One region of the Laceyella tengchongensis genome, then DNA from elsewhere that is predicted to be linked to it. Evidence: a T-box and tRNA genes for the amino acid it is inferred to sense, from the RefSeq annotation. Region 1 holds a T-box; the other holds one or more tRNA genes.
What was found. The T-box of region 1 lies ahead of QQZ12_RS00285 (valine--tRNA ligase). A T-box ahead of a tRNA ligase gene usually reads a tRNA of that ligase, here a tRNA-Val.
Positions count from the first base shown of each region.

Region 2: it encodes a tRNA-Val, which carries the amino acid that the T-box ahead of QQZ12_RS00285 (valine--tRNA ligase) is inferred to sense. The anticodon was not compared.

Region 1 is NZ_FXTU01000001.1:47,460-63,534, forward strand. Features, by position in the region: gene QQZ12_RS00270 (hypothetical protein) at 1-1,090, shown strand, start outside; gene QQZ12_RS00275 (methyltransferase domain-containing protein) at 1,108-1,779, shown strand; gene QQZ12_RS00280 (glycosyltransferase family 2 protein) at 1,796-2,710, shown strand; gene QQZ12_RS00285 (valine--tRNA ligase) at 2,758-5,418, opposite strand; T-box leader at 5,449-5,698, opposite strand; gene QQZ12_RS00290 (HD domain-containing protein) at 6,204-6,740, shown strand; gene QQZ12_RS00295 (ATP-binding protein) at 6,949-10,179, shown strand; gene QQZ12_RS00300 (DUF7680 family protein) at 10,194-10,805, shown strand; gene QQZ12_RS00305 (DUF1156 domain-containing protein) at 10,825-14,040, shown strand; gene QQZ12_RS00310 (helicase-related protein) at 14,075-16,075, shown strand, end outside.
Region 2 is NZ_FXTU01000012.1:20,319-36,393, forward strand. Features, by position in the region: gene QQZ12_RS15855 (5-oxoprolinase subunit C family protein) at 1-94, opposite strand, end outside; gene QQZ12_RS15860 (LamB/YcsF family protein) at 91-861, opposite strand; gene pxpB (5-oxoprolinase subunit PxpB) at 845-1,597, opposite strand; gene tsaD (tRNA (adenosine(37)-N6)-threonylcarbamoyltransferase complex transferase subunit TsaD) at 1,856-2,869, opposite strand; gene rimI (ribosomal protein S18-alanine N-acetyltransferase) at 2,838-3,338, opposite strand; gene tsaB (tRNA (adenosine(37)-N6)-threonylcarbamoyltransferase complex dimerization subunit type 1 TsaB) at 3,331-4,056, opposite strand; gene tsaE (tRNA (adenosine(37)-N6)-threonylcarbamoyltransferase complex ATPase subunit type 1 TsaE) at 4,053-4,511, opposite strand; tRNA gene QQZ12_RS15890 (tRNA-Gly) at 4,721-4,791, opposite strand; tRNA gene QQZ12_RS15895 (tRNA-Pro) at 4,820-4,896, opposite strand; tRNA gene QQZ12_RS15900 (tRNA-Leu) at 4,912-4,997, opposite strand; tRNA gene QQZ12_RS15905 (tRNA-Leu) at 5,011-5,094, opposite strand; gene QQZ12_RS15910 (glycosyl hydrolase family 18 protein) at 5,601-7,274, shown strand; gene QQZ12_RS15915 (glycerophosphodiester phosphodiesterase family protein) at 7,503-8,483, shown strand; gene QQZ12_RS15920 (SgrR family transcriptional regulator) at 8,577-9,071, opposite strand; tRNA gene QQZ12_RS15925 (tRNA-Lys) at 9,285-9,360, opposite strand; tRNA gene QQZ12_RS15930 (tRNA-Gln) at 9,371-9,445, opposite strand; tRNA gene QQZ12_RS15935 (tRNA-His) at 9,449-9,524, opposite strand; tRNA gene QQZ12_RS15940 (tRNA-Asp) at 9,534-9,610, opposite strand; tRNA gene QQZ12_RS15945 (tRNA-Val) at 9,619-9,694, opposite strand; tRNA gene QQZ12_RS15950 (tRNA-Glu) at 9,699-9,775, opposite strand; tRNA gene QQZ12_RS15955 (tRNA-Ser) at 9,788-9,880, opposite strand; tRNA gene QQZ12_RS15960 (tRNA-Asn) at 9,885-9,959, opposite strand; gene QQZ12_RS15965 (Bax inhibitor-1/YccA family protein) at 10,231-10,932, opposite strand; gene QQZ12_RS15970 (hypothetical protein) at 11,151-11,474, opposite strand; gene QQZ12_RS15975 (ThiF family adenylyltransferase) at 11,587-12,621, shown strand; gene QQZ12_RS15980 (NAD(P)-dependent oxidoreductase) at 12,682-13,584, opposite strand; gene QQZ12_RS15985 (thioredoxin family protein) at 13,636-14,193, opposite strand; gene QQZ12_RS15990 (SprT family protein) at 14,180-14,677, opposite strand; gene cmpA (cortex morphogenetic protein CmpA) at 14,752-14,874, shown strand; gene QQZ12_RS16000 (hypothetical protein) at 14,958-15,341, opposite strand; gene QQZ12_RS16005 (Tex family protein) at 15,458-16,075, opposite strand, start outside.

The DNA of each region.
Region 1 (16,075 bases):
TAAAGTTTACATTGCCACGGAATTGAAAGCGCATGAAGGTTACTTAAGGTATTGCGTGGAAAATGGAATTCCCAGCCTTACTGAAAAACCAATACTGGCACCAATGAAAAATGGCCGATTTGAGCCACGCTTGATTGAGCCTGTGATGCAATACCTATTAGATGAATCAGAGAAACACCCGGTTAATCATTCGGTTATGACATTAAGCCGATATCATCAAATATACAATGAAGTCGTGATCGAATCGTTGAAAACAAAAATGATCGAACTACAGGCCCCTCTGACATCCTTTCACTTTCGACATGCTGGAGGTGTTTGGAATCTCCATCATGAATACGAATCTCGGGAAGATCACCCTTACAAATATGGTTATGGGATGATTATGCATGGTGGTTATCATTATATAGACCTTACTGTTCAGTTTCTCAGCCTTAACAAATTAATTTTTCCGAACGCCGGTTTTACGTTGACCTTAAGCTCTTATGTTGCCTACCCTTCGGATCAAAACGACCGAATTTCAAAAATATTTAGTGAAAGGTTCGGGGATAATCGTCCCGAATGGTCTTCAATCAGAGATAATTCATCTAAATATGGCGAAACAGACGTTACCACAACGTTTTGTATGAAAGAGAAACAATCAGGAAGAACCATAACACTTGGAACTATATCTCTGGAACAAACCACTCCTTCGGTCCGATCTTGGAGGCATTTTCCTGAGGGGGTCTATAATAAAAATGGGAGAGTGTCGAATGTCGATCTTGAAGCACAGCTATCTACTCTCCATTCTGTTAATGTCCAATGTTTTGATGTACCGATTCGCAAGATCAAAGAAGTGGAGCGAATCGATGCTTTTGCGCGTGTTTCCACACGAACAAATGCATCTTTGCTTCCGAATGACGAATATAACACATGCAGAACTTTTAGCGGGTTGTTTCATAGTGACAGCAATCGCGAATTAATGACGAGATGGCTCTTGGATAAAGAAGAAAGAAGCCTGTTAGCGGATCATTTACCGACCATGAAGCTGACACAGGCTCTTGCCATTTCCATTCAACAACCAGGATATCCCGTGACTTTTGATTTTATTTAAGAAATGGTGGGCAGGCTATGCGTATTATTAGACCGCAAAGTTCGGTGAAGTCATTTTATGATCATGTTTTGAAAAACCAAATACCTATCGAGGAAAATTTAACGGGTTGTATTACTCCAGACTTTCAAAGAATATTGGATACTTATGAAAGTGAAATTGGGTTAAGAGCAATCGACCTGGGATATGGATATGGTAACTATTCAATAGCACTGGCACAAAAAGGATTTAAAGTGACGGCAGTTGACTATGTTGCACCAGACTATTTTAAAGAGAGACTGCAATCCACTGCTGGAAAAGAAAATATAACGATAATAGAAAGAGACCTGAATTTATTTGAACCAAAAGGAGAGTACGATGTTGTTGTTTGCAAAGATGTATTTCATTTTTTGAGAAGAAGCAAAGTTGAAGAGTTACTTAATGTTTTAATTGAAAAAACAAACAAAAAAGGCTGGCACTATATTGTCATCTTCACTGACATTTGGAGAAAGTCAAACGATGGTAATGAGATTGTAATAGAAAACGAGGCTAGATTTACATCGGATTATTTAGTCGATTTGGTTAATTATTTTTATCGTAATTGGAAAGTCAATCTGAAAATCGAAGAGTACCGAGAAAAAGACCGATCAGGTAAAGAGGACAGTTTTTATTTCAAAGCTAACAGAGTGACGATTATGGCCAATAACATTTAATGAGAGGGGGTCACTTATGAATCGACGAGGAATAAGCATCATTATCCCATGTTTTAATGCTGGGCGTTACCTTATCGAAGCTGTAAGCTCCGTACATGAGCAACCTTTCGAATGTCTATATGAGTGTATTGTAATTGACGATGGATCAACCGATCCAGAAACATTAGAAGCGCTACAGGAGATAGAGGCAGCAGGAGATACGAAAGTCGTTCGTATGAAAACCAACAAAGGAGCGCAATATGCTCGGAATGTTGGTTTACGCTCAGCTATGTATGACTACATTCTAGGGATCGATGCCGATGATTGTTTAAATACTGACCCAACGATATTGAAGTTAGGTACGTATGCAGATCGAGCGATTCAGGTCTTGGAAGATAGACCCGATGTAGCCTTCACATACTCTATCACATGTATGTTCGGAAATTTCAATGGATACACCATATCGGCATACCCCGTCACGGCCACACAAATTCTCCACAAACATCATGCAGCAACGAGTATCATTTATCGGAAAGAAGATGCCTTTCAAGCAGGACTGTATAATGAGTCGATTTTAAAGTGGCAAGATTGGTCATTTGCTGTTTCACTATTAAATGCTCGATTTAAGCAAAACAAGGGCAACGAAATCCATTTCTTTGAAACACCCTATTATTTGTATCGAATTCATGATAACCCAAGTCGAATTTCCTCTAGAAATGTAAGTGAAAGGAAATTTACGAAATTGACTATTGAACAAAATATAGAGATATTCAAATCTACATTTCCGGGATTGAACGTTGACGAAATTACAGATAAGGTGATGGGAAGTAAACCCGATAAACTTACTGATCTGCTGTACGTTGCAGCAAATAATATTCAAACTGCTCTTGAAATGGCTAAGCAAAGAGGATATCGATTAACATCAGACATTGAACCGACGAATATTCCTTAGAAACTATATAGGGATGGACTTTCTGCCAGAGTCCATCCCTTTTAACGTTAGCTTTGCAGTTCGGTTAAACGTGTTTTTACTTTCTCCCGTTTCTCCAGGTAATCTTTTTCTTTTCTTCGTTCTTCTTCGACTACATGGGCAGGTGCTTTGCTGATAAACCCTTGATTCGATAATTTCTTTTGCACCCGCTCGACTTCTGCATTCAGCGTTTTGAGCTCTTTTTTCAAGCGTTCGATTTCTTGATCGATATCGATTAACCCTGCGAGTGGCAGTAAGATTTCGGCTCCTGTTACCACAGCACTCATGGTTTTTTCCGAAATAGAGAGATCGGAGTCGATGGTGAGATTTTCGGGATTGCATTGCTGGCGAATCCACTTCTCTCCAAGGCGCAGGTATTGTAATGTCTTTTCATTATCTGGACGGATGAAGATATCGACTTTTTTGCTTACTGGTACATTCACTTCCGCCCGGATATTGCGAACGCTACGAATGACTTCCATGTACAGCTTCATTTGTTCGACTGCTTCAGGGAATTGGAAACGATTCTCGGGCTCCGGCCACTTGCTAACCATGATGCTTATTCCTTTGTGGGGGAGATTTTGCCAGATTTCTTCGGTCACAAATGGCATGAATGGATGGAGTAAGCGAAGGACCTTGTCGAGAACGTAACAAAGGACTGAGCGTGTTGTTTTCTTCGCTTCTTCATCCTCTCCATACAGGGATAGCTTCGCGAATTCAATGTACCAATCACAGAATTCATCCCACACAAATTCATACAAAGCCCGGCCAGCTTCGTTAAAGTGATACTCTTCCAATTGCTGTGTGACGTAGTTAATGGTTTCCTGCAAGCGGGTTAAAATCCATTGGTCCGCCGTATTCAATGAACCAGTGAGATCGATATCGTCGGCCCCGAAGTCATCAAGGTTCATGAGGACAAAGCGGGAAGCGTTCCAAATTTTATTGATGAAGTTTCTTGCTGATTCCAGTCGTTCCCAGCGGAAGCGCAGGTCTTGACCAGGCGTTGTACCGGTTGAAATCATAAACCGCATGGCATCGGCGCCATACTGGTCAATGACTTCCAGGGGATCGACTCCATTTCCAAGTGACTTGGACATTTTGACCCCTTCTGAGTCACGAACCAACCCATGGATGATGACATCTTTAAATGGCTTTGTACCCGTAAACTCGATGGCGGTAAAGATCATACGTGCTACCCAGGGATAGATGATGTCATGCCCTGTAATCAAGACGTTGTTAGGATAGTACCGTTTCAAATCGGCTGTTTGCTCGGGCCAACCCATTGTTGAAAACGGCCATAAACCAGAGCTAAACCATGTATCCAATACGTCTTCGTCTTGCGTGATGTTCGAGCTTCCGCAGTTCGAACAGGAAGATGGATCTTCCATGGATACCGTGATTTCTCCACAATCTGCGCAATGCCAGGCAGGAATACGATGACCCCACCAAAGCTGACGTGAGATGCACCAATCACGGATATTTTCAATCCAATCGACATAGAGCTTTTCAAATCGATCGGGGACAAACCTTACCTTATCTTCACTCTTTTGGAGTTCGATGGCTTTTTCAGCCAGGGGTTTCATTTTTACAAACCATTGAGTGGACAAGTAGGGTTCTATTACTGCACCACTACGTTCACTGTGTCCGACTGAATGAACATGTTCTTCAATGTTTACCATGACCCCGGCTTCTTGGAGATCCTTCACAATTTGCTTCCGAGCTTCAAAGCGATCAAGCCCCTGATATTTGCCGGCATTCTCGTTCATTTTTCCGGTTTCGTCCATGACGATAATTTGAGGCAAATCATGGCGAAGGCCGATTTCAAAATCGTTGGGATCGTGGGCGGGTGTGATTTTTACCGCACCTGTACCAAATTCTTTGTCCACATACTCATCGGCAATGATGGGGATTTCTCGTTCGACTATGGGCAGGATCACTGTTTTACCAATCATTCCTTGGTAACGTTCATCCTCCGGATGGACAGCAACTGCGGTATCCCCCAGCATTGTTTCTGGACGAGTGGTGGCGACTTGAATATACCCCGAACCATCCTTTAATGGATACCGCATATGATAAAGTGCACCTTTGACCTCTTTATAAATGACTTCGATGTCCGATATGGCCGTACGTGCAACGGGGTCCCAGTTAATAATGTATTTGCCGCGATAAATCAATCCTTTGTTGTACAGATCGACGAATACCTTCCGAACGGCTTTAGACAAACCTTCATCCATGGTAAAGCGTTCCCTTGAGTAATCAATGGAGAAGCCCATTTTCTTCCATTGTTCATGGATGATGGATGCAAAGTGCTCTTTCCATTTCCAGGCTCTCTCTAAAAACTTTTCCCGGCCAAGGTCATGCCGGCTGACTCCTTCTTCCCGAAGTTTCTCCTCCAGCTTCGCTTGGGTCGCGATCCCGGCGTGATCCATACCCGGAAGCCATAGGGTGTCATATCCCTGCATCCGTTTCATTCGAATAAGGATATCTTGCAACGTAAAATCTAATGCATGACCCATATGCAACATCCCAGTTACATTGGGTGGAGGCATTACAATACTGTAAGGCTCGCTATTTTGATCCTCGGAAGGCTTGAACAAATCATGGTCCAACCAAAATTGATATCTTTTACTTTCGACTGCTTTTGGATCATATTTTGTGGACATTTGAATTTCTTTTGGCATCTGTTTCATCCTCCTTACAATACGAAAAAGCCCCTCATCTCAAAGGACGAAGGGCTCGCGGTACCACCTTTGTTAGTGAAGAAACCATGGATTTCTCCACTCACTCATTTCCATTAACGCTGGAACACGTTTCCCACTACTGACCGGTGAAGGCGTTGGCGGGAACAACTCAGGAGCTACCTTCAACAGATTCCACCCGAAGAATCTCACAGCTGCCAAGCTCTACAGTTTGGCAGATTCTTCTCTCTGAGGGTTTCCCCTGTTTACTCTTCTCCATCATTGTTGTTTTGGTTAACTATACAACTAATTAACCGTTCACTCACATTTTGACCAATATCAGTTGGATTAATACCATTCTACAAGTGAGGCTGAATCTGTGTCAATATTTGTACGATCCATTTCATCACAGAGAAGGATAAAAATGGAGGGGGATTTCTAGAACAAAGCTAAATACATATTATACAACGTAGAGTGATTACTCATTATCATATGATAACAACCAACCTATTGTTACTGAAACCTTCGATAGTAAAAATTTAACTCTTAAAAGAAATAAACCTTTGTCGTTCGAAAGTCGAGCACTATAAGCTGTACACGGTGTTAAGGTACATTTGAAAGATAAAAAATCGCCTTGGTGGCAGTTTAAAATTATAACATTCCGTCTCACCGACTGATGTAATTTAATCAAAGTTGACCGGATACTTTGATTTCAATCAATTAACGGAAGGGATTGAGGACGAGTATAAAGATTACATCTAGGCTTATATTACAAAAACGTTGGGAGGTTAAATAAGATGGATGTTCAACGGCTGGAGGATTTTTGCCGGCCCTTTTATGAGGAAAAGGATATGATGCATAACTTGGATCATATTCATCGTGTTTTAAAAATGGCGTGTCAAATTGCCAAACCGTATCAGTATCAAATCGATCAAGAAGTCCTGATCGCTGGTGCTTATTTTCACGGAATCATAAACAAGGAAGAAAACCGAAACCAAATCCTCAACTTTCTTGAATCCCAAGGGGTTAATAAGGAGAAAATGCAAGCGATCCTGCAAGCGGCAGAAGGATCTCAGAAAGACTTCATTCCAGAAACATTAGAGGGAAAAATCCTGCATGATGCTCATTTGCTTGAAGGTGGTAAGACCTTTCTCATCGTGAAGTCGCTGATCACAGGTTCTTTGCGAGGACAGTCACTGGAAGAAACCATTCGTATTGTTGAAGAGAAGCTGCTTGATCGTTTCATCTGTGCGCTTCCTGAAAACAAGGCTCTTTACAAAGAAAAAGAAAAGTTTGCAAGAGAGTTGATTCAAGAGTTGAAGCCTTATCTTTAGAGAGGTTTATCTCTAAAGGCAGAAAGAATGAAAAAGTTGTAGAATATACTGAACTTTGCTTAGCGTCCTTGTGGCGCTTTTTATCTTGCTGGTCTGGAAGAATAGAAAAAATACAAGACAAGAAAGAAACGGAAAAGATAAAATAGGATCAAAGTCAAGATCTTGCAAAAGTTATTTTCCCAATAGATACAAACAAGGGGGACATTATATGATTTCTGTTCTACAGACTTGCCAACCGCGCCCTGAGATATTGGCGGGAACATTTAATCCGGAAGTATTTACTGCTTCGCTCAGCCCGATCATTGATTTCTATCGTACGGGACGTAGCTCAATTGATAATATTTATACCAATGCACAACAGTTTTTTGATGAAGCGACCTATCCCACGCAAGGTCTGAAAACCACATTAACGGAAGTTTTCAGCCGAATTGCAGGGGATATGACAGTTCCTGCAATTCATCGTTTGGAAACGGCATTTGGTGGAGGAAAAACGCATACTTTGATCGCTTGTACCCATATTGCTTATCAGGGTAAAAAACTGGAAGGATCGATAGGAGAAATTCTCGATCCGAATTTGCTTCCTGCACCAGGCTCTGTATCCGTCGTTGGTGTGGCAGGGGATGAAATCCCGGTACATAAGTCAAAAGGGAAAGATCTCATTCCTTATACGCTCTGGGGTGAGATCGCATATCAAATCGGTGGAGAATCTCTCTACAAAGAAGTAGAGGAAGAAGCCACTTCTTATGCCGCACCGGGGCGCACCTATTTTGATAAGGTATTTGGTGGAAGGAAAGTCCTTCTCATGCTGGATGAGTTGGCTCAGTACGCCGCGCGTTTGGAAGCTGCAAGACCAGATGGTGCGAACCAATTGGCAGCATTTTTGATGACACTTCATGGTTATGTCCGAAATCATCCTGGGATCGCTATTGTTTTGACACTTGCTAGTTCCACAGATGCATTTGCCAAACAAACCGAACGTCTGGCCGAATTGATTGCGGTTGTTCGAGGAGAAGAAATCACAGAGGATGACGCGGTGGGAATCAGCGAAAAGGCAATCAAGGATATCACCAGCGTGGTGGCACGAGATGCGGTTCAAGTAACACCTGTGCAGGCAACTGAAATTTCTTCCGTTTTAGCGAAACGACTGTTTGTCTCCGTAAATCGTTTGGCAGCAAGAGAAACCGCAGAAGAGTATATGGCGATGTATCGCCGAAACAGTAATCTGCTTCCAGAGGAGGCTGCCAGTGAGCGATTCCGTGATCGGATGGTTGCCAATTACCCGTTCCATCCCACTTTGGTAGATTTCCTGAATAAAAAATTGGCCGAAGCTGAAAATTTCCAAGGAACACGGGGAGTGCTCCGCGTTCTGTCTCTCGCAGTACGGAGTTTGTGGAAAAAGCAGATTGATGTTCCCATGATTCATACCTGTCATCTGGACCTCCGGACCGAACGGGTTGTTAATGAGGTTCTTGGGCGGACGGGGAGTTCCGATCTTTTACTAGTGCTTAATGCCGATATTGGCAGCGTGGACACCGAATCGTTGGACGGAGGACTCAGCAACGCAGAGCGAGCAGATCGGAATAATCCTCATCCAGAGGGGCATCCGCTGTTCGAGTACACTTGGAAAACCGTATTTCTGCATAGCCTGGTGGGCAGGGATGAAGGGATTTCGTCCAAGATTTTCGGGATTACGGAATCGGAGGCATTGTTCAGTGTCTCGTTCCCCGGCATGACGCCGCCCCAGGTCCGCACCGCCTTGGAGGAGATCACAGAAAGTGCCTACTATCTCCGCTTTGAACAAGGAAAATACTACGCCAGCGACGAACCTACGATTAACAGCATCTTGGCGCGCATTCGTAATGGAGTGACTCATTCGCAAGTGAAAGGCTTGCTTGAAGATATGGCACGGAGGATTATCAAGGCTGACAAAAGCGGATTGTTCCATGTCGAACATGACGTTTCCCAACCGGACCATCTGCCGGATGAAAAAGGAAAGCCTATTCTTGGAATTGTGTCGCCCACAGTGGAAACGATTGATATTGAAGCCATGGTGACGATGAAGGGATCAAACCAACCGCGTATGCAACAAAATCTGATCTTCTTGCTAGTTCCTGAAACGGTCAAGATCGGGGAGACCAACCCCAGTCTGGAATTGTTACCGGGACAGGGAGCCAAGTCGCAGGATGTTCGTCACCGATTGGAAGCCATTGCCCGGCAAGTTCTGGCGATGCAGGATCTGATAAAGAAGCCGCAAAACTTCGGAGTTAATCCGAAGCGGCTGGAAGAGAGTGGCTTTAGCAAGCGGAAGGCAGAGCGGGAGCATGCGCTCATGACCGCTGTTGCAGATATCTATACCAGCCTGTATTATCCGTCTACAGCCGGGCATATTGTCCGTAAGGAAATTAAAACAACCGGCGGAGAAAGCGGGGCTTCCTTTATCGAACTGATTCGGGCGGCACTCATCGAAGCCGGAGAGTTACTTACCGAGCAAAACAACAACCGGTCCGACCTTATCAACCTCAGCAAATTGTTTTTTGAACGTGGGGACACGGTCACTGTGGAAGAGCTAAAACATTCTTTTGCTTGTATCCGAAGTTGGCCAGTGCTCGTCAATGAGGGGATTTTGGAACAACTGATTCGCGGTGGAGTACAAAAAGGAGTCTGGTGTGTATTTCGTATGGACTCTCCTGATCAAACACGACCAGACGAATTTTATCACGAGAAAAATGATGTACCAATGGGTGTAAACCTGATGTCGGCCTCATATGCGCTCATCACTCCTCAAGGCGCTAAACGGCGGGGGTGGTTTGATGAGCGGAAGGTTGATCCGGAGATGTTGAAGCAACAAATTTATGAAGTAGTAGATAAAGAAGGAAGCGTCAGTGTTCAGCGGATTGAGGAGGTCATCCGGGAAAGTGTGGGAGAAGTGACGCGCAAGGAGCTGGATGACACAGTCGTTTCCTTATTAAAGGATTCTAAGCTTTATGCCTGCCGGAATAAGGAGGATGCTGGGACTAAGCCCAACCTGATCGCGGGTTCAAAAGCATTTCAATATGTCCCGCTGTCCCAGGATGTTTTGGTCACCGAAGACAAGGCAAAGGCAAACGGGTGGATTGATGAGGATCGATCCTACCGCATCCATATTCAAGGGGATGAAGCTATCGAAAAAGTATTGCCTCTTCTTCGACGGATGGGTAGTCTCTATAATAAAGGCGGCAAAACAAAGATCGATTTTCTGGATCTGTATTTCAAAATACCAGCAGGTGGAGCGTTGAGAATTCAGTTGGAGGATGCACCCCCACAAACCATTAAGGCACTGGGAGAATGGTTTGAAGTACTTGATGGAATTGTTAAAAATGGGGAGCAAACAGAGGTTGAACTCGATATCGCGGATCCGGCCGAAGATTGCCCATTTGTGAAGGAGTTGAATAAAAAGTAGGTGAGGTAGTCGTTATGGTCAATCAAATCACTGCACAGGACTGGGAACTGGAACGGGACTTTCAGCACCGTATCCTCCCGGAGTTGGATCATGCTCCTTGGGTTCTCCGACTGACGGAGTACAAGGACAAACCAGCTCCTGTTTTGGTTATTAAGAAACGGATTTACACAGGTGACAGTCTTTATGGGGGCGAACAGGCTGAAGGCAAATCGATGCTTAAAGACCAGGGGCTGCTGTATGGTCAGCCCCTGCGCCGCTGTTTGCCAGCTCTCAGAAAGATTCTCAGCAGGGTAAATGATGTTGCAGGAATTCCCTTGGAACTTCAGCGATTTTTTAACAAAGACCGAATTCAATACCGCGGCAACTTGCCTCTGGATGAAGAATCCGGAGCCAAGCTGGCGCTCATTTTCAAATTACAGGAGAGGGTCGCCGATCTGGACCGCGTTGAACTGATCGCATGGCGAGTGGAACGATTCAGCAGGGAAGAGGCTGTCTATTGGTTTACTCGTGCGACCCAGTACGGTGAGGCTGCTAGCCGCTGGGCACTGGCCGGTATGAGGATTATGCTTGGCGGCCAACCGGGAGACGAAGAAATCCAACATATGCTGCAAAAACTCCGTAAATAGAGAAATGGGAGAGGAGAAAATGACAACTCAGAACCAAACAAGAGCGGAAGTCCGATTTATTGAAGCGGGTTTTCCCTGTCACCAGGTGGGGGCGGAGACTCAGCGAGAGAGAGGAGCTAGTTCGGCGCTTCCGCCACTCTATTTTCTTCATGTCTGGTGGGCACGGCGCCCTTTGACTCCTAGTCGGGCTGCGATCTTGGGATCACTATTACCAGCCGGAACTGATCCGGACTGGTTCCTGCGCCAACTTGGGATAGAAAAGGTGCAAGCGATTGTGAATGGTGTGCCGTGGATACTTGATGATAAATTAATAGAACGTGTAGCGAGAGATGAATTTGGTCAAGAAACATTGGATTTAGATGCGGTTGTTTATCGAGCACTTCAGCGAGAAAAAGCGACAAGGGCTGAACATAGGAAATTGATCGCTCAGATTGTAGATCAGTCCCCTCATGTGCAGGAATACTCTGCAATTCAAAAATGGCAAACTCTGAGTCAACCGCTCCCGGAACCCTTTCCGGTAGAGGGTACCAGGTTGAGAGTTGAAAGAGTAGCAGCGGACCCGGCCTGGTTCAAAGAGTTGATGGAGATTGCTAAAAATATTGGAGTCCGTGTTCCTAATATGTATGGATATTCGAGGGCATATACCCGTCAACCTGAGTGGGGCGATTCAAATATTACTGTAATGGATCCTACTGCGGGAGGCGGCTCTATTCCCTTTGAAGCGTTAAGGCTTGGATACCGAGCAATTGCTAATGATTTGAATCCTGTTGCAACGGTTATCCAATACGCTACGTTGGATTATCCTGCTCGCTTCGGGAAAAATCTCAAAATGGAAATTGGAAATTGGGGTCAAAAACTGATTTCAGTTTTGGATAATCGGTTGAATGAGGTATTCCCGCGTGTATTTCCTTTGCCAGAATCCGAACGAATGTTTTTGAGAGCTCATTTGAAGCAATTTCCTGAACTTGTATCAGAATATGATCAGGAAGAGACGACCACCTATTTATTTGCACGCCAAGTCACCTGTCCACATTGTGAAGGGGAAGCTCCTCTCCTAAATACCTCTTGGCTATCCAAAGAGGGAGAGAAATGGGCAGTTCGTATTGTTACGGATGGCAAGAAAAAAGGGGGGACAGTAAAATTTGAACCTTACCGTCTTCAAGGAAAGAAAGGTCCGAATGGAGAGGACCCTGATTTTGCCACCGTAAACAAAGGAGTTGGGCTTTGCGTTCACTGCCGTCAGGCGATTCCATCGGATGAAATCAAAGCACAGGCACGTGGGGAGTCTCCGCGTGGAACATGGAAGGATCGGCTGTACTGTGTCGTGGCAGTACGCTATCAGCCCAAACTGGACAAGGACGGACAACCCCAACGGTATAAAAGCGGTGTAAAAGCTGGGGAAATCAAGACAGAGAAAATCACGTTCTTCCATGCTCCCAATGAGCAAGATCTAAAGGCTTTGGAAGAAGCCGAGTTTCAACTGAAACAGCGCTGGGATGAATGGGATCAGGAGGGATTGATTCCGACCGAAAGGTTCCCACAAGGAAATGATATGCGTCCAATAAACTATGGAATGAATCGCTGGTGCGATATGTTTACGCCGCGGCAGCTATTGGGGCAATTAACTCTGGTTGAGGAACTGAACCGTCTCAAACCACAGATTATCGAAGAGCTGGGTCAGGAGAAAGGCAAGGCGGTTGTCACCTACTTGCAATTTGTGATTGATAAATTACTTGATTATAACAGTAGGCAAACCCGTTGGGAGTTCACTCGAGGGGTTATAAAAGGAACATTTGGCCGACATGACTATTCTCTTAAATGGACCTTTGGAGAGATGATTTATACAGGTCCTTATTCTGGTCCGGCTTGGGCCTTATCACAGATTTTAGATGCTTATCAGGGTATAGCAGAATTGGTGGCTCCACTTCATGAGAAATTACAAGGAGTCGCGCCGCCGGTTACGATTCTACATGGTACAGCGGCGCATACTGGAGTGCCCGATCGTTCCGTAGATTTGATCTGTGTGGACCCGCCTTATTACAACAATGTCCAGTATGCCGAGCTGTCGGACTATTTCTATGTCTGGCAGAAGCGGACTTTATCGGACCTTTACCCTGATTTATTCAAGCGACGGTTGACCAACAAAACGGACGAAGCTGTGGCTAATCCGGCCCGGGATGGTTCCACTTCAAATGCCGCTCAACGTTATGAGGAACTGATGGGGGAAATTTTCGCCGATTGTCGCCGTGTACTGAAAGATGAGGGCATCTTGACGATCATGTTCACCCACAAAACACAAGAAGCATGGGAAGCGTTGACGCGTTCCTTAATTGAACAGGGGTGGAAAATTACCTCATCGATGCCAGTGGAATCTGAGTCTTCAGCATCCATGCACCAAAAAGGGATGGCCGCAGCTGCCAGCTCTATTTTCCTTACCTGTCGTAAAAGGGAGCAGGGCAACCAAGCCCCGGCGACCTGGACCGGGTTTGGTGGCACCGGTGTGGCGCAGCGTATTCGTACGGCTGTTCGTGAAGGACTGAAAGAGTTTGAGCCGCTGAAGCTGAATCCCGTGGATGAGATGGTGGCGTGTTATGGACGGGCGCTGCAGGTGCTGTCAGAGCATTGGCCGGTATTGGATGGAGATGAACTTGTCAGCCCGATCCGGGCCATGAACGAGGCCAGTGCGGTCGTAGCAGAGCACCAGATCAGCCGCTTGACACGAGGGCGTCTCAAGGTAGAAGACCTGAACCCGGAAGCGGCGATGTCGTTAACGCTTTACGGTATTTTTGGGCTTAATGAATTCCCTTATGACGAGGCATTGAACTTGTCGCGTTCGCTGAACATCGCGCTGGAAATGCGTCCGGCGGGATACAGTGTTCAGAATCGGATGCTTGGAATCAACGACGCCAACCGGGGCCGCAGCACCCGTGGTACAGATGCGGATGATATAGGGTTCCATGCGCCGTTGGTACGTAAGGGTTCCAAACTGCGATTGCTGAAACCGGAAGAGCGTCATCCGAAGCGTCTGGCTCATCCCCAGACAGAGTGGGATCTGCTGCATGGCCTGATTCTTGCCTACCGGGAAGGTGATGTTCCAGTCGCTCGTGCATACTTGGCACAACATGCGAAGGAGAAAGGGCAGACCGTATTGGACCTTTTAGCCGTCTGGACAGCGGAGATGACAGAGGAAGAGCTTCGGCGGGAAGGAGAAGCTATCCTGTTCGGCTTGAGATAAGAATCACCGGCGGATCATAGATAGGAGGAACATCATGACCGAGATAAGAGAGAGTAGGAACAACCAAGGACTGAGATCACGCGAGTGGCTTCTCTCTTACAAGACCTCCTCCACCATGATCGGAGACAGGCCAGTCAATATGTTACATGACTTTTACATTCCGGCACTCAGCCGCGCGGTTCGCTATGACCGCGTGGCCGGGTATTTCCGTTCCACTTCTCTGGCAGCCGCTTCCCAAGGATTTTCTGCTTTTGCCAATCAAGGTGGAAAAATGCGCCTGATCGTTGGTGCTGATCTGGAACCGAACGATGTAAAAGCGATCTTACAAGGAGATGCAAAAAGACTTTCGGAAAAGCTGACTGAAGAATTGGAACAGGCGGACTCTTGGCCGGAAGGTGTTCGTAACGGTGTGACATTGTTGGCCTGGATGGTGGAGAAAGGATATCTGGAAGTTCGGGTGGCTTTTCGGCTGCACAAAGATACCGGAGAGCCGATTTCCTTTGATTCGATGGAAGATGGTTATGTTCACGAGAAGTGGTTTGTGTTTACCGACGAATATGGGAACCGGATGTATGGAGCCGGATCGCTCAATGAGTCCAAAACCGCACTGCATCTGAATGCGGAGAATATTGATATCCATTGTGACTGGTGGGGAGAAACGGATCGGAAAAGAGTCGATGAAGCGGCTGAATCATTTGAAACGCTCTGGGAAGGGAAAGTTCGTCATATACGCGTGCTGACTCTCCCGGAAGCGGTTCGGCGCCGGCTGGTTCGGTTTGCTCAAGACGTGAAAAGGCCGCTGGAAACCGACGGAACCAGCGAGATTCCCGAGCCCTCGACAAAAGCGGAAAAGGTTCAGCCGGATGGAATTCCTTCCGCGCTTGAGCGGCTGAAGTTCGCCGTGTTACGGGATGCACCCAAAATGCCGGGTGGGCGTTATGTTGGGTTGGAAACGGCACCGGTTGAACCGTGGCCCCATCAGATCATGGTTGTCCGTCGATTAGTGGAGAACTGGCCGTATTCTTATCTGCTGTGTGATGAGGTGGGTTTAGGTAAAACGATCGAAGCGGGACTGGCCATTCGTTGTTTGCATTTGGCGGGATGGGCCAAACGGATTTTAATTGCTGCCCCTGCAAGTTTAACCACCCAATGGCAGCGTCAGCTTGCCTCCAAATTATTGTTGTCTTTTGGCCGGGTGATGACACCGGGAATACGGCATCACTATATCTTGCCTGTTGAGGAGGACTTCACTTCTGGTTCGTTTTATGAGCCGAATCTCGTCATTGTGTCAACCGGCCTTATGTCGCGGCGGGAGAGGATCAAGCAACTGGAAATGGCTGAAGAATTTGACATCGTTTTGGTGGATGAGGCCCATATGGCCCGGCGGAAAAACCCTTCCAAGGGAGCAGAGGCCAATCCTCAGTTCGGTCATCTTTATACGACGATCCGGGATCACTTACGGGGGCGGACGCGCAGTTTGTGGCTGGCCACCGCTACACCGATGCAGATTCACCCGGTGGAGGTTAGCGATTTGATCGCTTTGACGAATCGGGTGGGAGCATTTCAGTACGATCCTACATTGACCATGAAATATTACGATATTCTCGGCAGGCTGCTACAAGGCGAGAAAATTGGTTCGGCTGATTGGGATTTCCTGCGGCGATCCATTTTGGGAACCCAGCGTCAGGATCATAAATATTGGGAGTTTTTGACCGACGTGGTTATCAGCGGTCGGATTCGAAGCGATGCTCGCCAGTGGTTGGAATTTAACCGGGTTCCACGCGGTACCAGAAACCAACAACTGATGTCACGTCTAATCTTCAGTGCCTCACCCCTGTCCCGGGTCATGCTCCGCCATACCCGTCAATTGCTTGAGATTTATCGGGAAAACGGTGAACTGCAACAGAACCTAGCTAAGAGGGAAATCCGTGATCTTCCTCAAATCCGTTTTAATGCACTGGAGCGGAAGATCTATGATCAGTTGGAAGAGTACTGCAAAGGTCTGGTGGTACAGATCGGCCCCCAAGAAGAGAAC
Region 2 (16,075 bases), on a different contig from region 1:
GCGCCCCGCCGACACTCACCCCAAACCGCTGAAATCCTGGGCGTCCAAGGTCTTGCACCGTTGTCAGCAACCCGGGGGACAGCACGCGGATCATCGGACTTCCCCCACCGGCTTGACAATGATGCCCTCCGCTTGCAACCGTCGGCGCAACGCCTGGGCCAATGCGGGCGCGTGTGGATGATCCCCATGCAAGCAAACCGTGTCCGCATTGATCGGGTGTTTGCCGCCATCTAGCGTCTCCACCACCCCTTCCTTTATCATGGTGAGAACCTGTGCCACGGCTTCCGCAGGGTCAGTGATCACCGCCTGCGGATTGGTGCGGGGCGTCAATTTCCCATCGGCTTGGTAAGTGCGGTCGGCAAACACTTCTTCGGCAACAGTCAACCCTTGCTCCCGTCCAGCTTTCGCCAACAAGCCCCCTGCCAAGGCATACAAGACCAGAGTAGGATCAATGTCAACAACCGCCTGCGCCAATGCCTCCGCCAATGCTGGATCTCGCTCCGCCATGTTGTACAGTGCTCCATGCGGCTTCACATGATGCAAACGAACCTGATGCGCGCGAGTGAATGCCAACAACGCGCCCACTTGGTACACAGTCATGTGATAGACATCCGAAGAACTCACATGCATCTCCCGCCGCCCAAAACCAAGCAAGTCAGGCAACCCTGGATGCGCCCCCACCGCCACTTTGTGCGTTTTGGCTAGCACAACTGCCCGCCCCATGACTTGCGGATCACCCGCATGGTATCCACAGGCAATATTGGCAGACGTGACCCACGGCAACAAAGCCTCATCCTCCCCCAGCCGATACCGTCCAAAACCCTCTCCCAAGTCAACATTTATATCAATGCTCCCCTTCACCGGACATCCCCCCTCCATGCTCCCAAGTCACCTTTACCGGCGGGTTCCCAGTTTGGCTAGCCGCTTGAAGCGCACAGAATTCCTCCAGCCCACAAGGTCGGAAGCGGAGGTAGTCCCCCATGTTCAGCAGACTGGGAGCGGCACTGTTTGGTTGAAAAAGCGGCAAGGGGGTCCGGCCGATGATTCGCCAACCCCCGGAAGTCGCCAGCGGATAAATCCCGGTCTGCCTTCCAGCGATTCCGACCGCTCCCGCCTCGATGCGGGGTCTGGGCGTAGCCAACCGCGGTGTAGCAATGCGGGCAGACATGCCTCCCAAGTATGCAAATCCCGGAACAAAACCGATCATCTGCACCCAATAGGTCGGCGCCGTGTGGAGCCAGATTACCTCGTCTTCACTCAGGTGATTCAACCTGGCCACATCGGCTAGATCTGGCCCCCATTCTCCGCCATAAGCTACAGGAATCTCCACCACCCGCCGGGCAACCTTCTCCTTGTCAGGACGCCACTTAGCGGCCTGACGACGCATCCATCTCTCCACCGCCTTGGCTGAGGTGCGCACAGGATCATACACCACCGCTACCCCGGCAAAACCGGGAATCCATTCCACGATCCCCGGAGGTCTCTGCCGCTCCAACATCTCGCACAGGAAGACCAGTTGCTCATGGTGTTGGCGGGCGCCTTCCCCATCCAGCTCAAATAGCAACCCTTGATCACCCAGCAAGCGCACATGCATCATGGATGTCTCCTATTCCAAATCATTGTTATATTCTTTCTATTTATAATACACTAACTCACTTGACAAATGAATCATTCAGCTCAAAGAACTTCCAACAGGTCATGCGAGCGAAATTTCCGCAATCATTCACAAGTTATTCACAACTTAATCACAAGAAGTGCGCAAACGACTGGTTATCCACAAATTCATCCACAATTTATACACAAAAAGAGTTACCGCCCTCCCCAGCAGTAACTCTTCTCATCCCTTACCTTGCGTTTATTTTATTAATGGCAAATTGGCATCCGCATTAAGCTCCAAATCAGCTAGTTCGCCGTCCAAAAACTGATATGTTCCCGCCGCGGCAATCATCGCCGCGTTGTCCGTGCACAACTCCAACGGCGGGATCGCCAGCCGGATGCCCTCTTCTTTGCATCGTTCTAAAAGGCGAATGCGCAAGGCGCTGTTCGCCGACACCCCACCAGCCAACACCAGTTGATCTACGCCGGTTTCCTTTACGGCGCGAATCGATTTCTCCACCAACACGTCTAGCGCCGCCTCCTGAAAACTGGCCGCCAAATCAACATACCGAATCTCTTCTCCGCGTTGGCTAGCATTGTGCATCAAATTCATCACCGCCGATTTCAACCCGCTGAAGCTAAAATCAAACGACCCCGGCTCCAGCCAAGCCCGCGGCAAATCGTAGGTGGGCTCCCCTTGCGCCGCTAATCGGTCAATCTGCGGGCCTCCCGGATACGGCAACTTCATGAGGCGAGCCACTTTGTCAAAAGCTTCCCCAGCGGCGTCATCCCGGGTTTTGCCCAGACGGCGGAAATGGTTGTGACGATCCATGTGGATCAGCTCCGTATGCCCGCCCGATACAACAAGGGCAACCAGCGGAAAGGTGAGTGGTTCCACCAAATGATTGGCGTAAATGTGCCCCGCAATGTGGTGAACCGGCACCAGTGGCTTCCCAGTAGCATACGCCAGGGCTTTGGCCGCAGTCACACCGATGAGCAAAGCACCCACCAATCCGGGGCCCTGCGTCACCGCAATCGCATCAATTTCCTCCATCTTCACCTTCGCCTCTTCCAAGGACTTCTGAATAATCAAGGTGATGCGCTCAACATGCCGACGCGAAGCCACCTCCGGCACGACCCCGCCAAATTTCTTGTGTACATCCATCTGCGACGAAATCACATTGGACAGGCATTCGGTTCCTCCGCGAACCACCGCAGCCGATGTTTCGTCACAGCTTGTTTCAATTCCCAATATGAGAGGTTGATTGTTCATCTTGTTCATGCAATGTCACCCACATGATTATGGCATCTTCTTTATTATCGGTGTAATACGCTTTTCTCACTCCTGAGCGGACAAAACCCAACTGTTCATACAGCGCCTGGGCCACATGGTTGGAAACCCGCACTTCCAATGTCATGGAAGTGGCCCCCAGCTCCCGCGCCAACTGCATCACATGAAGCAACAGCCGTTTTCCCAATCCCCGCCCACGGTAATCTGGATGGATGGCTACATTGGTGATGTGCGCTTCATCCAAAATCAGCCAAAACCCGCAATAACCCACAATCTCCCCGTCGACACATACCACCGTATAGTAGGCAAACTGGTTGAGCACCAGCTCATTATAAAATGCTTTTCTGGGCCAAGGGGTGGGAAAGGAGAGGTTTTCCACTTCAGCGATGCGCGTCAAATCCAACAACTCCATCGGCCGGAAAGTGACGGCCCCCTCACGTTTCTCACTCATTCGCCTCTGCCTTTCCCCTCTTTTTCAACCAATTGGCTTCCGCTTCGGTGATTTGCAAATAATTCGGCGTAAAATCGGCGTGCTCTGGTGGTTGATGCGCCTTCCATTTCTGTCCGCACAACCACGCCAATTGCGCAGCACGCGGAATGTGATCCGCAGCATTGCCCCACACGGCTCGCTCACCCAGTGCCTCTCGGATGCTTTCACGAAACTTGGCCACATCATCTCCCAAGAACAGAACCGGTTCTTCCCGCTCCCTCAACCAGTCCAATAACGCGCTCACTTCCATCACTTGCTGGGGCAAGACTTCGGTCGGCACTCCCCGTTGCCCACGGTATACGCCCGTGTATGCCCGTTGCCTCCGCGCATCAAACATCGGCACCACCAGACCGGGGTAGTTCAACCCATTCATCGCCAGCACCGTCAAGCTCGATTCGCTGTACAGCGGCAACTGGCGCGCCCAAGCCATCGTCTTCGCCGTCGTCACGCCAATGCGAATTCCCGTATAGGAGCCTGGTCCGGCGGTGACCGCCAACGCACCAATTTCCTCAATCGACAGCTCCAGATCAGCAAGCAACCGATCCACCGCAGGCATCAAGCGCACCGAATGGTTTTTATGCAGATTGGTCATCACTTCGCCCAATACCCGATCCGATTCCGCATCGTAAACGGCCACACCCAACACCAACGTAGATGTGTCCATCGCCAATAACTTCATTCAACACCCAACTCCTTACAGACCGATTCCCACCGCGCATGGCTGGAGTAGCAAGCAATCTCCCTCGATCCATCGCCACGGACGGAGAAGTTGAGCCACAGCGTCTCTTCCGGCAACCAAGGCTCCACGCGTGAAGCCCATTCGACCACACACACGCCGTCGCCGTAAAAATAATCGTCCAGCCCTATTTCTTCCACGCCATCCAACCGGTACACATCCATATGATAAAGCGGAAGCGTGCCTTCATACTCTTTAATGATCGTGAAGGTGGGGCTGTCTACCTCTTCCTGGACAGCGAGTCCTTCGGCGATCCCTTTGGCAAACGCCGTTTTTCCAGCGCCCAAGTCCCCTTCCAAAGCCAAAACATCACCGGCGCGGAGCAATCCGGCCAGCCGAACCGCCAGCGCTCGGGTCATTTGTTCCGATTTCGTGGTCAGTACGCATACCTTTTCCATACGATCACCCAACTTCAGAAATTGGCTCTCCCAACCTTTCTATTAGAAGAAAGCCCACTATCAACGGCAACACACTCACACACAGTTTACCAAACATCTCACTTTGCCCGCATCCTTCGATCTGTTCACAGCTTTTCCCACCATAATGGTCAACTATGCAATAAACAAAGGACCGCAGCTTATGCCACGGTCCCTCGTTCATTCTTTAGAGCGGGTGAAGGGAATCGAACCCTCGCATTCGGCTTGGAAGGCCGATGTTCTACCACTGAACTACACCCGCGTACACTATCGTGCTGTTTCAATTGACTTGGTCGGGGTGACAGGATTTGAACCTGCGACCTCCTCGTCCCGAACGAGGCGCTCTACCAAGCTGAGCCACACCCCGAAGTTATAATGAAAATGGTGCGGTCGGCGAGACTCGAACTCGCACGGTCAGGGACCACTACCCCCTCAAGATAGCGTGTCTGCCAGTTCCACCACGACCGCATGTGTAAGTCCATGGTGCGGGTGGAGGGACTTGAACCCCCACGCCAGAGGCGCTAGAACCTAAATCTAGTGCGTCTGCCAATTCCGCCACACCCGCTCACAAAATAGGTTTTATTTAAGCTTACAAACAATGTCGCTCTCAATCGACAAGAATAAATTTAACATGGATAGTGCACAAAGTCAACAGGTTTTTTTAAGATCGAATATTATGTCTTTATCCTGATTAGGGCGTGTCTGGCAAATCAAGTTGGTGGAAAAGAAGCGGCGGAAAAACCTTTGCTCGAGGAGCGCCGATGCACAAGTGAAGCGAAGGAGAAAATGGTTTTGGAGCCGCTGGCCTATTCATCAGACACTAGGAAGAACGTTGTCTTTCGTGAAAAAAACCAGCGGCTCTTGCTTCGCATGATCTGTGTACAAGTTCAGTTATCAGTCTAATTTTTAAATGCAAAAATGAGAATCACACAATATTATTGATTAAATAATTAGAATATTATATAATAAAAATCGAATCACGTATAGTTGTCTATACAATCAGTCATCTATATCCTTTGCAATGGTCATCACAATCCATCCTGCCCATCTCACAACCAAAGGAGTGACATCATGAGAAGAAGATCAGCAGGCAAATTCCTTTGTATCGCCATGGTTCTGTTGCTGCTCGTTGCCCTTGTGCCACCAGGGGCCTTTGCGGCCAGTGAATGGCAACCGAACACCGCTTATAAAGTAGGCGATGTTGTGACTTATCAAGGAAGCGTTTACCAATGCTTACAATCCCATACTTCCCTTGCTGGTTGGGAGCCTCCCAACGCCCCCGCGCTGTGGAAGTTGACTGATGGCGCTGGAGACGACACGCAACGGCCTACTGCACCATCCAATCTCGTCTCAACCGCTCAAACGGCATCCTCCATCTCTCTCTCTTGGAACGCTTCCACTGACAATGTCGGTGTAACCCAATATGAGATTTACCGCGGCAACACCAAAGCGGGCACTGCCACCGCCACCACTTACACCGATACCGGTTTAACCGCGGACACCGCTTACACCTATACAGTCAAAGCCAAAGACAAAGCCGGCAACGTATCCGATCCGAGCAACGCGGTGACAGTGAAAACCAAAGCAAACGGCACCAATCCAAATCCCAACCCCAGCTCACACAAGATCGTAGCCTACTATACCAGTTGGTCCACCTATGCACGAAACTATCAAGTAGCAGATATCGACGCTTCTAAAATCACACACCTCAATTACGCCTTTGCTAACATCGCCAACGGCGAAATCGTCGTTGGAGACACTTACGCCGACACGGATAAAGCGTTCCCCGGCGATTGCTGGGATCCCGGCTGTAAGCGCGGCAATTTCAATCAATTGACTAAGTTGAAGCAGAAATATCCCCACTTGAAAACATTGATTTCCGTTGGCGGTTGGACTTGGTCCGGCGGATTCTCCGATGCAGCCCTCACTGATGCATCGCGCACCCGCTTCGCCGACAGCGCGGTCCGTTTCATCAGACAATACGGTTTTGACGGCGTGGATCTTGACTGGGAGTACCCCGTGGGCGGCGGTTTAAATCCCGGACGTCCCGAGGATAAGCAAAACTTTACCTTGCTCCTTGCAAAAGTGCGGGAAAAACTGGACGCGGCCGGACAAGCTGATGGCAAACATTATTTTTTGACCATCGCTGCAGGCGCCAGCCCCAGCTACTACAACGACAATACTGAAATGGACAAAGTGAAAAACTATGTTGATTGGATCAACATCATGACCTATGATTTCCGTGGCGCGTGGGAAAACGCCAATGGACATAATGCTCCGCTCTATGCGGACCCCAGTGATCCCCATCCAAAGCGCGACACTTACAATATTGACGCTGCTGTAAACGGCTTCCTGAATAAAGGTGTTCCCGCCTCCAAATTGGTGCTGGGCATGCCATTCTACGGGCGTGGTTGGAAAGATTGCCCTGCTACCAACAACGGCCAATTCCAAACCTGTAATGGCCCTTCCCAAGGAACATGGGAAAATGGCGTGTTGGACTTCTCTGACCTAGAAAACAACTATATCAATAAAAACGGTTACACCCGCTACTGGAATTCGGTCTCCAAAGTGCCCTATCTGTACAATCCGACCAACAAGGTGTTCATTTCCTATGATGATGCGGAATCCTTCGGCCACAAAACCGCTTACCTCAAATCCAAAGGCTTGGCTGGTGCCATGTTCTGGGAGTTGTCAAGTGACCGCAACCAAACATTGCTCAACAAATTGTACAACGACCTAAAATAAATAAATAACAACTAGGCGGCTGGACGTAGAACAGCCGCTTTTTTTGTCCCCTCCACCCTGATGTCGCTCCTCTAGGCCTCTAGCGCGCAAAAACGGGGACATAGAACGTCTGAAATTCCCTTTTTCTTTCCCCCTCCGCCAGTAAAATGGGAAGTGAAAACATTCATTCCACACCGCAATCATATTGCTCCATTTAATAGATTACCGCGAAATGGAGGGCTACCAAAGATGAAGCGACTATTCAAAAAAAAGCGATTCTGGGTGGTGCTGGGCTTGATCGTTTTCGTATATTTCAACAACAGCTCGCTCTTCACCAACCCACCCGCTCAAAAACCCATGTTGCTGGCGCACCGGGGACTTGGGCAAACATTCGACATGACGGGGCTGACCAATGACACTTGCACAGCGGAGCGAATTCATCCACCTGAACACCCCTACCTCGAAAATACGCTCCCATCCATGCGAGCGGCGTTTGCCGCCGGAGCCGATATGGTGGAATTGGATGTTCACCCCACCAAAGATGGCCAGTTTGCTGTTTTTCATGACTGGACACTCGATTGCCGGACAAATGCTACTGGTGTGACGCGTGAGTATACTCTGTCTGAACTGAAGAAGTTGGATATCGGTTACGGATACACCGCTGACGGCGGCAAAACGTTTCCATTCCGCGGCAAAGGAGTGGGGCTAATGCCTTCGCTTGACGAAGTGCTAGCTGCGTTTCCCAAGCAGGAGTTGCTGATACATGTGAAGAGCAACGACCCTGCGGAAGGAACTCAGCTAGCCCGTCGGCTCGCCGCCTTGCCCACTGACCGCTTGTCCCGGATCACCGTATATGGTGGGGATGAACCCATCGCCGCTCTGGAACGGCAACTTCCCCATCTGCGCACCATGTCCAAAGCCTCACTGAAAAAATGTCTGCTTCCTTACATGGCCATCGGTTGGACCGGTGTCGTACCAGACGCATGCAAACACACGCAACTCCATGTTCCCGATTACGCCGCGCCATGGTTGTGGGGTTGGCCCCACCGTTTCTTAGCCCGGATGAACGAGGCGGGCACACGAACCATTCTCGTCCGGGATGGTGGTGGTTTTTCCGCCGGTTTTGACACCGCCGAAGACCTCAACCATTTGCCAGAAAACTACGCAGGTGGCATCTGGACCAACCGCATCGACCGCATCGCCCCACTCATCCAGCGGCAGACGCAGTGATATTTCCACCATCACGTTGTCCAGGGGAGCTGGGTATCTAAAGGAAATTAGACACAAAAAGCCCGGCAGACCAGTGCCGGGCTTTCTCTTTTTTTATTTTCTATTATCGCCGTCACGACCATCCACAAACAGCCACCTTCCCGTATTCGTGGAAACCATCGCCGGCGCAATGCCCGATGGCCATGTTCGGTCCAGTCCTTCTACCTCCCTAACATGGATGCGTGGAAAGCTCAGCGCCGCTAACACTTCGCGATAACAACGCTCCCGCACCCGGGCGGGAATGCCTTCCCGTTTAAGCCAACGAATCGCTTCTTTAAATGCTCCCCGATGCAACAAAGCATCAATATGGGTGGTTAGCGCTTCTTCCAACGAACACCTGAACAGCAGTTTGGATCGGTGCCCACGACCGCCCCCCGGCTTCCAATAGATCAGCCCGTCTTCTTGCATATTGCTAAGGATGCGTTTTACATTCCGTGTAGAACAATAGAGAATGGACGCCAATTCATCCAAACTGACATAGATGGAGCAATGATTGGCCACATTCCGTAGCCGATACCTCAATTCCAAATAATGCTCCGCCGTTTTCACAAAATCACCCCGCAATCCCTACCATTCGACAGTGGATGATGCAACACTGATCGTTATGACCTACGCATAAAGACTCGGCACACCAAAGGATCTATTCAAAAAAAACGCCCCACTGTCGGAACCCGACAATAAGGCGTTGATGGGCATAAAAAAAGGCGTTCCCATTTTGAACCCCTGTCTGCATGCAGTTATGCCCAACTGCACAATGTGTTGTGGTGAGCCATGAAGGACTCGAACCTTCGACACCCTGATTAAAAGTCAGGTGCTCTACCAACTGAGCTAATGGCTCGCAAAAAAAATGGCTGGGGGAGTAGGGATCGAACCTACGCATGACGGAGTCAAAGTCCGTTGCCTTACCGCTTGGCTATCCCCCAAAGTGGGGCGACCGGAGGGAATCGAACCCTCGAATGCCGGAGCCACAATCCGGTGCGTTAACCACTTCGCCACGGCCGCCAAGAAAAATGGCGGAGCTGACGGGATTCGAACCCGCGATCTCCTGCGTGACAGGCAGGCATGTTAGGCCTCTACACCACAGCTCCACAAAATATGGTGGACGCTGACGGGATCGAACCGCCGACCCTCTGCTTGTAAGGCAGATGCTCTCCCAGCTGAGCTAAGCGTCCATATTGGTGACCCGTAGGGGATTCGAACCCCTGCATGCTAGCGTGAAAGGCTAGTGTGTTAAACCGCTTCACCAACGGGCCAAGGCATATAAATGGCGGAGAGAGAGGGATTCGAACCCTCGCGGGGCTTAGTAGCCCCCTAACGGTTTAGCAAACCGTCCTCTTCGGCCTCTTGAGTATCTCTCCGCGTTGGCTCCTCAGGTAGGACTCGAACCTACAACCTACCGGTTAACAGCCGGTTGCTCTGCCATTGAGCTACTGAGGAATATTTTAAAATTATCAGCGACGTGATTTATTATATCGCATTTGATTTCAATTTGCAAGAACTTTTTATGGTTCTTTGTTTTTCTCTGTTTCCACTGCATCAGGGAGCAGTGACAATTAATAATTTAACATGGAGAACAACCGGAGTCAAGAGCTTTTGCACCAAAGTTCTTTAAAAAATTTTATGCTTTAATTGGCATAGTGCCCCTACGAGTGGAATCCTTTTTGCCATACAAAAACTCCCCCTACAAGGGCTTGCAGGGGGCCGCATATTAATCATCGTTCAAAATGGTAAGCAAGTTTCTGAAGATCATGATGAAGTCGATGTACAACATCAACGCGCCATAGATCGCATACTTGTTTACGTTTTCTTCGTCCATGTCCATCTCGCTCATGTGCTTGATGGTCTGCATATCAAATGCAGTGACAATCGTGAACAAGATCACCATAGCATAAGAGATGATCAATTCGATCATGCTGCTCTTCAGGAAGAAGATGTTGACCAGCGATGCCAAAATCAGGCCCAACACCAACATTAGCGCCAAAAAGCCAATCTTGGATAGGTCCATCTTCGTGGTATAACCAACCAATGCGCTGATGCCAAACATGCCCGCGGCGATGAAAAACGCCCCAGCGATGCTATCCAAGCTGAAAAACACCATCAGTACCGAAAAGCTGACTCCAGTTACCGCTGCATACACGAAAAAGGCGATATTGGCCACAAAGGCTGGGATGCGGTGAATCAAGGCCGACAATCCGATCACCAATACCAATTGCACAACCCAGATCCCCCAGAAGATCCCCGAGTTTTGCAGGAGCGATTGAACCACATCTTGATTTGTTCCCAATACATACGCGATGATGGCGGTCATGGTCAAACCCATGAACATCAACAAAAACACGCGAGGTAGCATGGTGTTTGTCCGCGAGGCGACAGCGCTACCTGCACCGTTGTTAAACTGCGTTTGATTCATCGGTACGTTCCCTCCGAACATACTTTTTATTTTTTAGTGCCCAGCTCCCAAAACCAGAAGCATGCACAGCCTAAGTATATCAAAAAGCATGTTCGCTTGCGAAGGGGAACCCGCTTAGGCAAAGTGGTCGAAACCGCTTTCGATGCTAATTTTCGATCTTTTGCTTATAAGTAATTTCGAAAGTTGCTGATATACGCTTGCAACCGGCCACCTAGATGTCAACGCACTAACCCGGCGCTCCGCATCCGCTCTTTGGTTTCCGGCGTCCCCAATTCATAAATGGTGCGGTAGATCTTCTCAATTTGTTTGTCTTCGGTCACATTTTCTTTCCGTTCATTATCCAAAAAAGGGATATGCGCCAACACAAATGTAGAAAAATCGGTGTCTTCCACCTGGTTGAACATCTGCTCCAAACGATTAATCTCTTCCGGTGTCGCTTCAATTTCAAAATCGTAATTAGGGTCATTCACATCGAGAGTTTCCCGGATCTCGCCCGCTCGCGGCCCGATATCAACAGTCACGTAGTACGTCTTTTTTTCCATTTGCTCCCTACCTCCTCATCCTTTAACCCTTCCCCACAAGCCAGAAATTCATTCCACATCCGCCAGCTTTCAAAATCCGCTATAATTTGGGTTGAAGGAGGCGTACTCACTGATGAACATAGACATGAACCGTTATTCGCGCCAAATTTTGTTCGCCCCCATCGGCCCGAGCGGCCAGGAAAAGTTGGGACGGGCCCGGGTAGCGATTGTCGGCTTGGGGGCTCTGGGCACAGCCTTGGCCAACCATATGGCTCGCGCCGGAGTGGGCATGTTGCGCCTGATTGACCGCGACTTCGTTGAAGAGAGCAATCTGCAACGGCAAATGCTGTTTGACGAAGCAGATGCCCAAAACTTCATGCCCAAAGCCGTCGCCGCCGAACGCAAATTGCGGGCGATTAACTCCACGCTGACTCTGGAAGCCCACGTCACTGATCTGACATGGAAAAACGCAGAGTCATTGTTATCCGGAGTCGATCTGATCTTGGACGGCTCAGATAACTTCCAGGTACGCTATCTGGTGAACGATTTTAGTGTCAAGCATGGCGTCCCTTGGATTTATGGCGGTGCCGTGAGTGCGCGCGGCATGAGTTACACGATCCGTCCTGGGGTGACCCCCTGCTTGCGCTGTTTGTTTCCGGATGCCCCCGCGCCCGGTACCACAGAAACATGCGACACGGCCGGGGTGATCGGCCCAATCATCCATGTCATCGCCGCTTACCAAGCGACAGAAGCCCTAAAGCTACTATGTGGGGCAGAGGAAGCCTTGGAAACGCGGATGCGTCATATCGATTTGTGGCACAATCAGGCCCAGGCGCTTCAGGTGTCAGCGCAAAAAAACGACCAATGCCCCTGTTGTGCCAAGCGACAATGGGATTATCTCGATCCGGTGGAAAAAGAGGCGCAAGAAATCTCCATGTGCGGACGCCAATCCGTTCAAATCTCCTTGGGTCAAGTGAAGTTAGATTTGGACAGCTTGGCTGAACGCCTACGCCATGTCGGGGAAACGGAACGCAACCCCTTTATGCTAAGGGTGCAGATTGATGAACAACACCGCCTAGCCGTGTTCCCGGATGGACGCATCCTCGTACAAGGCACCACCGACACCGCTTTGGCTAAAAACTTGGTTGCCAAATATATCGGTTTTTAAATAACAACAAGGCTCCGGAATACCCGGAGCCTTGTTGTTCACCATCGGCTAAAAAGCGCACTATTGCTTTGGCGTGATCTCCACATTCCCCAATTGTTCCATCACCCGAACCAACGCTTGCGTGCCATCCTCGTTACCGCCGTGTGCTTGCACAGCACGCAACAATTGTTGCACGGTGGCCGTCCCTAACAACGGAAGTTCCATCCGCTCCGCTTCAGCGAGCACAATCCGCAAATCTTTTTGTTGGAAACGCACAGAAAAGCCTGGATCTAGATCTCCTTTGACTACACGCGGCCCATAGTTGGCGAGGGCCCATGAACCACCCGCCCCTTGCGAAGTGACTTGAATCATTTTCTCTAGGTCTACACCGCTTTTCTTGGCAAAGGCCAACGCCTCTACCATGCCCAGCAAGTTTAGTCCGCACAAAATCTGATTGCAGGCCTTCACTGTCTGACCAGCACCAATCGGACCGCAGTGAACAATCGTCTTGCCCATCGCTTCTAAGACCGGGCGCACCTTCTCCAGCACTTTTTCTTCTCCTCCGACCATGATCGAAAGCGTACCATTGCGCGCTCCTACATCCCCGCCACTGACAGGCGCATCTAGCATGGCCACACCTTGTTCGGCCGCTAATTCTGCCAACTCACGCGTCGCCTCGGGCGAAATGGTGCTCATATCAATCAAAACCGTCCCTGGCCGTGCGCCAGCCAAAACTCCTTCTTCACCAGTCACCACTTCCCGCACATCTGGGGTATCGCCAACCATGGTGATCACTACATCGCTTTGCGCCGCCACATCCTTGGGCGAATCCGCGAGGTGGGCGCCCCATTCGGCCTTAGCCTCGTCCATCTTGGCGGCTGTCCGGTTCCAAACAGTTACTTCGAAACCTGCTCGGTGCAAATTGCGCGCCATCGATTTTCCCATGATCCCCAAGCCGATAAATCCGATTTTCAGTCCTTCCATTCTCCTGCCCCTTCCTCTTCAAACGCTACGGATGCGGCTGGCAAGCTCCGCTCACGCTTCGCTCAACCGGCCAAACACACTGTTAACCACCGATTGCCACAAACTGCGGTCACTGAGCAAGCGTTCGCGAAACCCTTTGTACATTGCGCGTTGCTCCGCTTCAAAGCGCGGGTCATCCTTGGGTGGCAATCCGCTACGCATTTGGTCAACCATCGCCTGCACTTCAGGGGAGCGCGGTCCCCAGACTGCCCGCTCTTTCCCTACTTCGTCAATGAAGATGAAAATGGGAATCGACCGCGATGTACCATTGGTCAAATACTGATCCATCAATTCCAGATTCTCGTCGCGAATCAAGAAACGCATCTCCATTCCCGCGCTTTCGGCGATCCGTTTCACAATGGGCACGCATAAGAGGGCATCCCCGCACCAGTCGGCAGTCAGCACGATCACCCGCCAGGGTTCGGTTCGTCTTTTGGCCAATGCCGCTACTTCCTCGTCAGTGAGGGTGACTTGCTCATACAAGGACAGCAACTCGTCACGATTCACCTGCATGCTGTTCACATATGTGTCAAAGGTCATGCCTTTCGCAAACCAGTCATTCAGTGTCATCAAGGCATCCATCTCCTTTGTTTAACTGTTCTGCTACCACGTGTTCCAGCTTCAATCTGCCGCCGCACTGGGCGCAACGATACCGATCCACTTGCATCAGGCGTTGTCGGAAGGCATGACGGCCGCACGCCAAGCAATGCACCACATACTTCGGCTTCGTATGTCCTGGTAGCCTTGGCGCATATCTCAGGCCGCCAACCGCAGCAAGCAACTGCCTGAAGTCACGATCGCGATGCCGGTATCCTTTTCCCTCCAGATGCAAGTGGTAGTGGCACAATTCATGCAAAACAATTTTACCAAAAACCTCTCGCCCATGAATCAAATGCTTGGGATTCATTTCAATCCGATGATCCCCGAGATGATAACGCCCGCCAGTGGTTTTCAAACGCGGATTAAACCGGGCTTCATGCAAAAAAGGTTTGCCGAAGCAGGCCAATGAGATCGATTCCACCCAGGCCTGCAATTCCGAATCCGTCAATGCCATCTCTCCTGACACAAACCGCTCGTTTTCAACATACATTACCCTATCCGTGATTTTCGTCAAGGGAGGAAGAAGGAATGCCCAGCTGGTTGATCAAACAACTGATGCATGCCTTTTCCATGAAAGACCGCCGGCTCATCCAATGGTTGAACCACTGCTGGTTCCACTACCGGTGCAATCAAGGAAAACGGATTAGTTGATTATCTGTGGGACGGGCCAAAAGGCGAAGCCCTCCTCCAGCTTACCTGAAAGGCTGGGGGAAGTCATGGGGGACACGGCTTTTTCATTGACTGAAGACGCCTATCGCGCGCGAAGCCGACTGCGAATCGTTATCCAGTTTAAACATATACTTTCCGGCTGGGTGCGCCACATCTATCCGCACTCTCTCTCCCGCATTCACCTGGCCATTCACCAGCGTGGGGCATTGCAAATGGTCACAGTGTATAAAGACATAAAAAGTCACTGGACCCGGCCCCTCATTGTGAATCGAGACGCGAAGGTCCCCTGCAGGAAGGGATTCCCACCCGCTCCAAACGGAAGGGGTATTCGCATCCAACCGCAACGAATGCGTAACGCGCGCTTCAGCAACCGCACCGAAAGGAAATAGGCTAAGGATGATCACCAACGCGGCCGCAAAGGCGCAAACAGGAACAAAACTTAAACGCATCACCAACCCACCTTTTGTCAAGATTTGCATTCCCCATCTGGGCAATGGTGCCCTTAGTCTGCCCCATGACAAAAAAGCTACCGGTGCATCAGGCACATCGGTAGCTTTTTCCGGTATCATTTTTCTTCGTTGTCGTTTTCAGGTTTGACCGGGATCATGCTGAGCCCGACCCGTTCTCGCTCCACATCCACATTGTACACCCACACGTCAACAATATCCCCGACAGTCACCACATCCATCGGATTCTTGACAAACCGTTCGCTTAAACGGGAAATGTGAACCAACCCATCATTCTTCAAGCCAATGTCCACAAAGGCGCCGAAATCGACCACATTACGAACGGTTCCCTGTAGCTGCATCCCCACATGTAAGTCTTCCAGCTTCAACACATCAGATCGCAGAAGCGGTTTGGGCAGTTCATCCCGTGGGTCGCGGCCTGGACGCAAGAGCGCTTCGATAATATCCTTCAATGTTGGCACGCCGCATGCCAACCGCTCAGCCATGCTCTCTACATCTACTTGTTTGAGACGCTCCTTGCAAGCGTCACTGCCGATCTGTTCCAACTCCAAACCTAATTCGGAGAACAAGCGTCCCACCACTGCATAAGACTCCGGATGAATCGGCGTTTGGTCTAAAGGATTCTCACCATCATGAATCCGCATAAAGCCGATACACTGTTCATACGTCTTCGCTCCAAGGCGTGGTACCTCTTTCAGATCAGTCCGCTTAGTAAA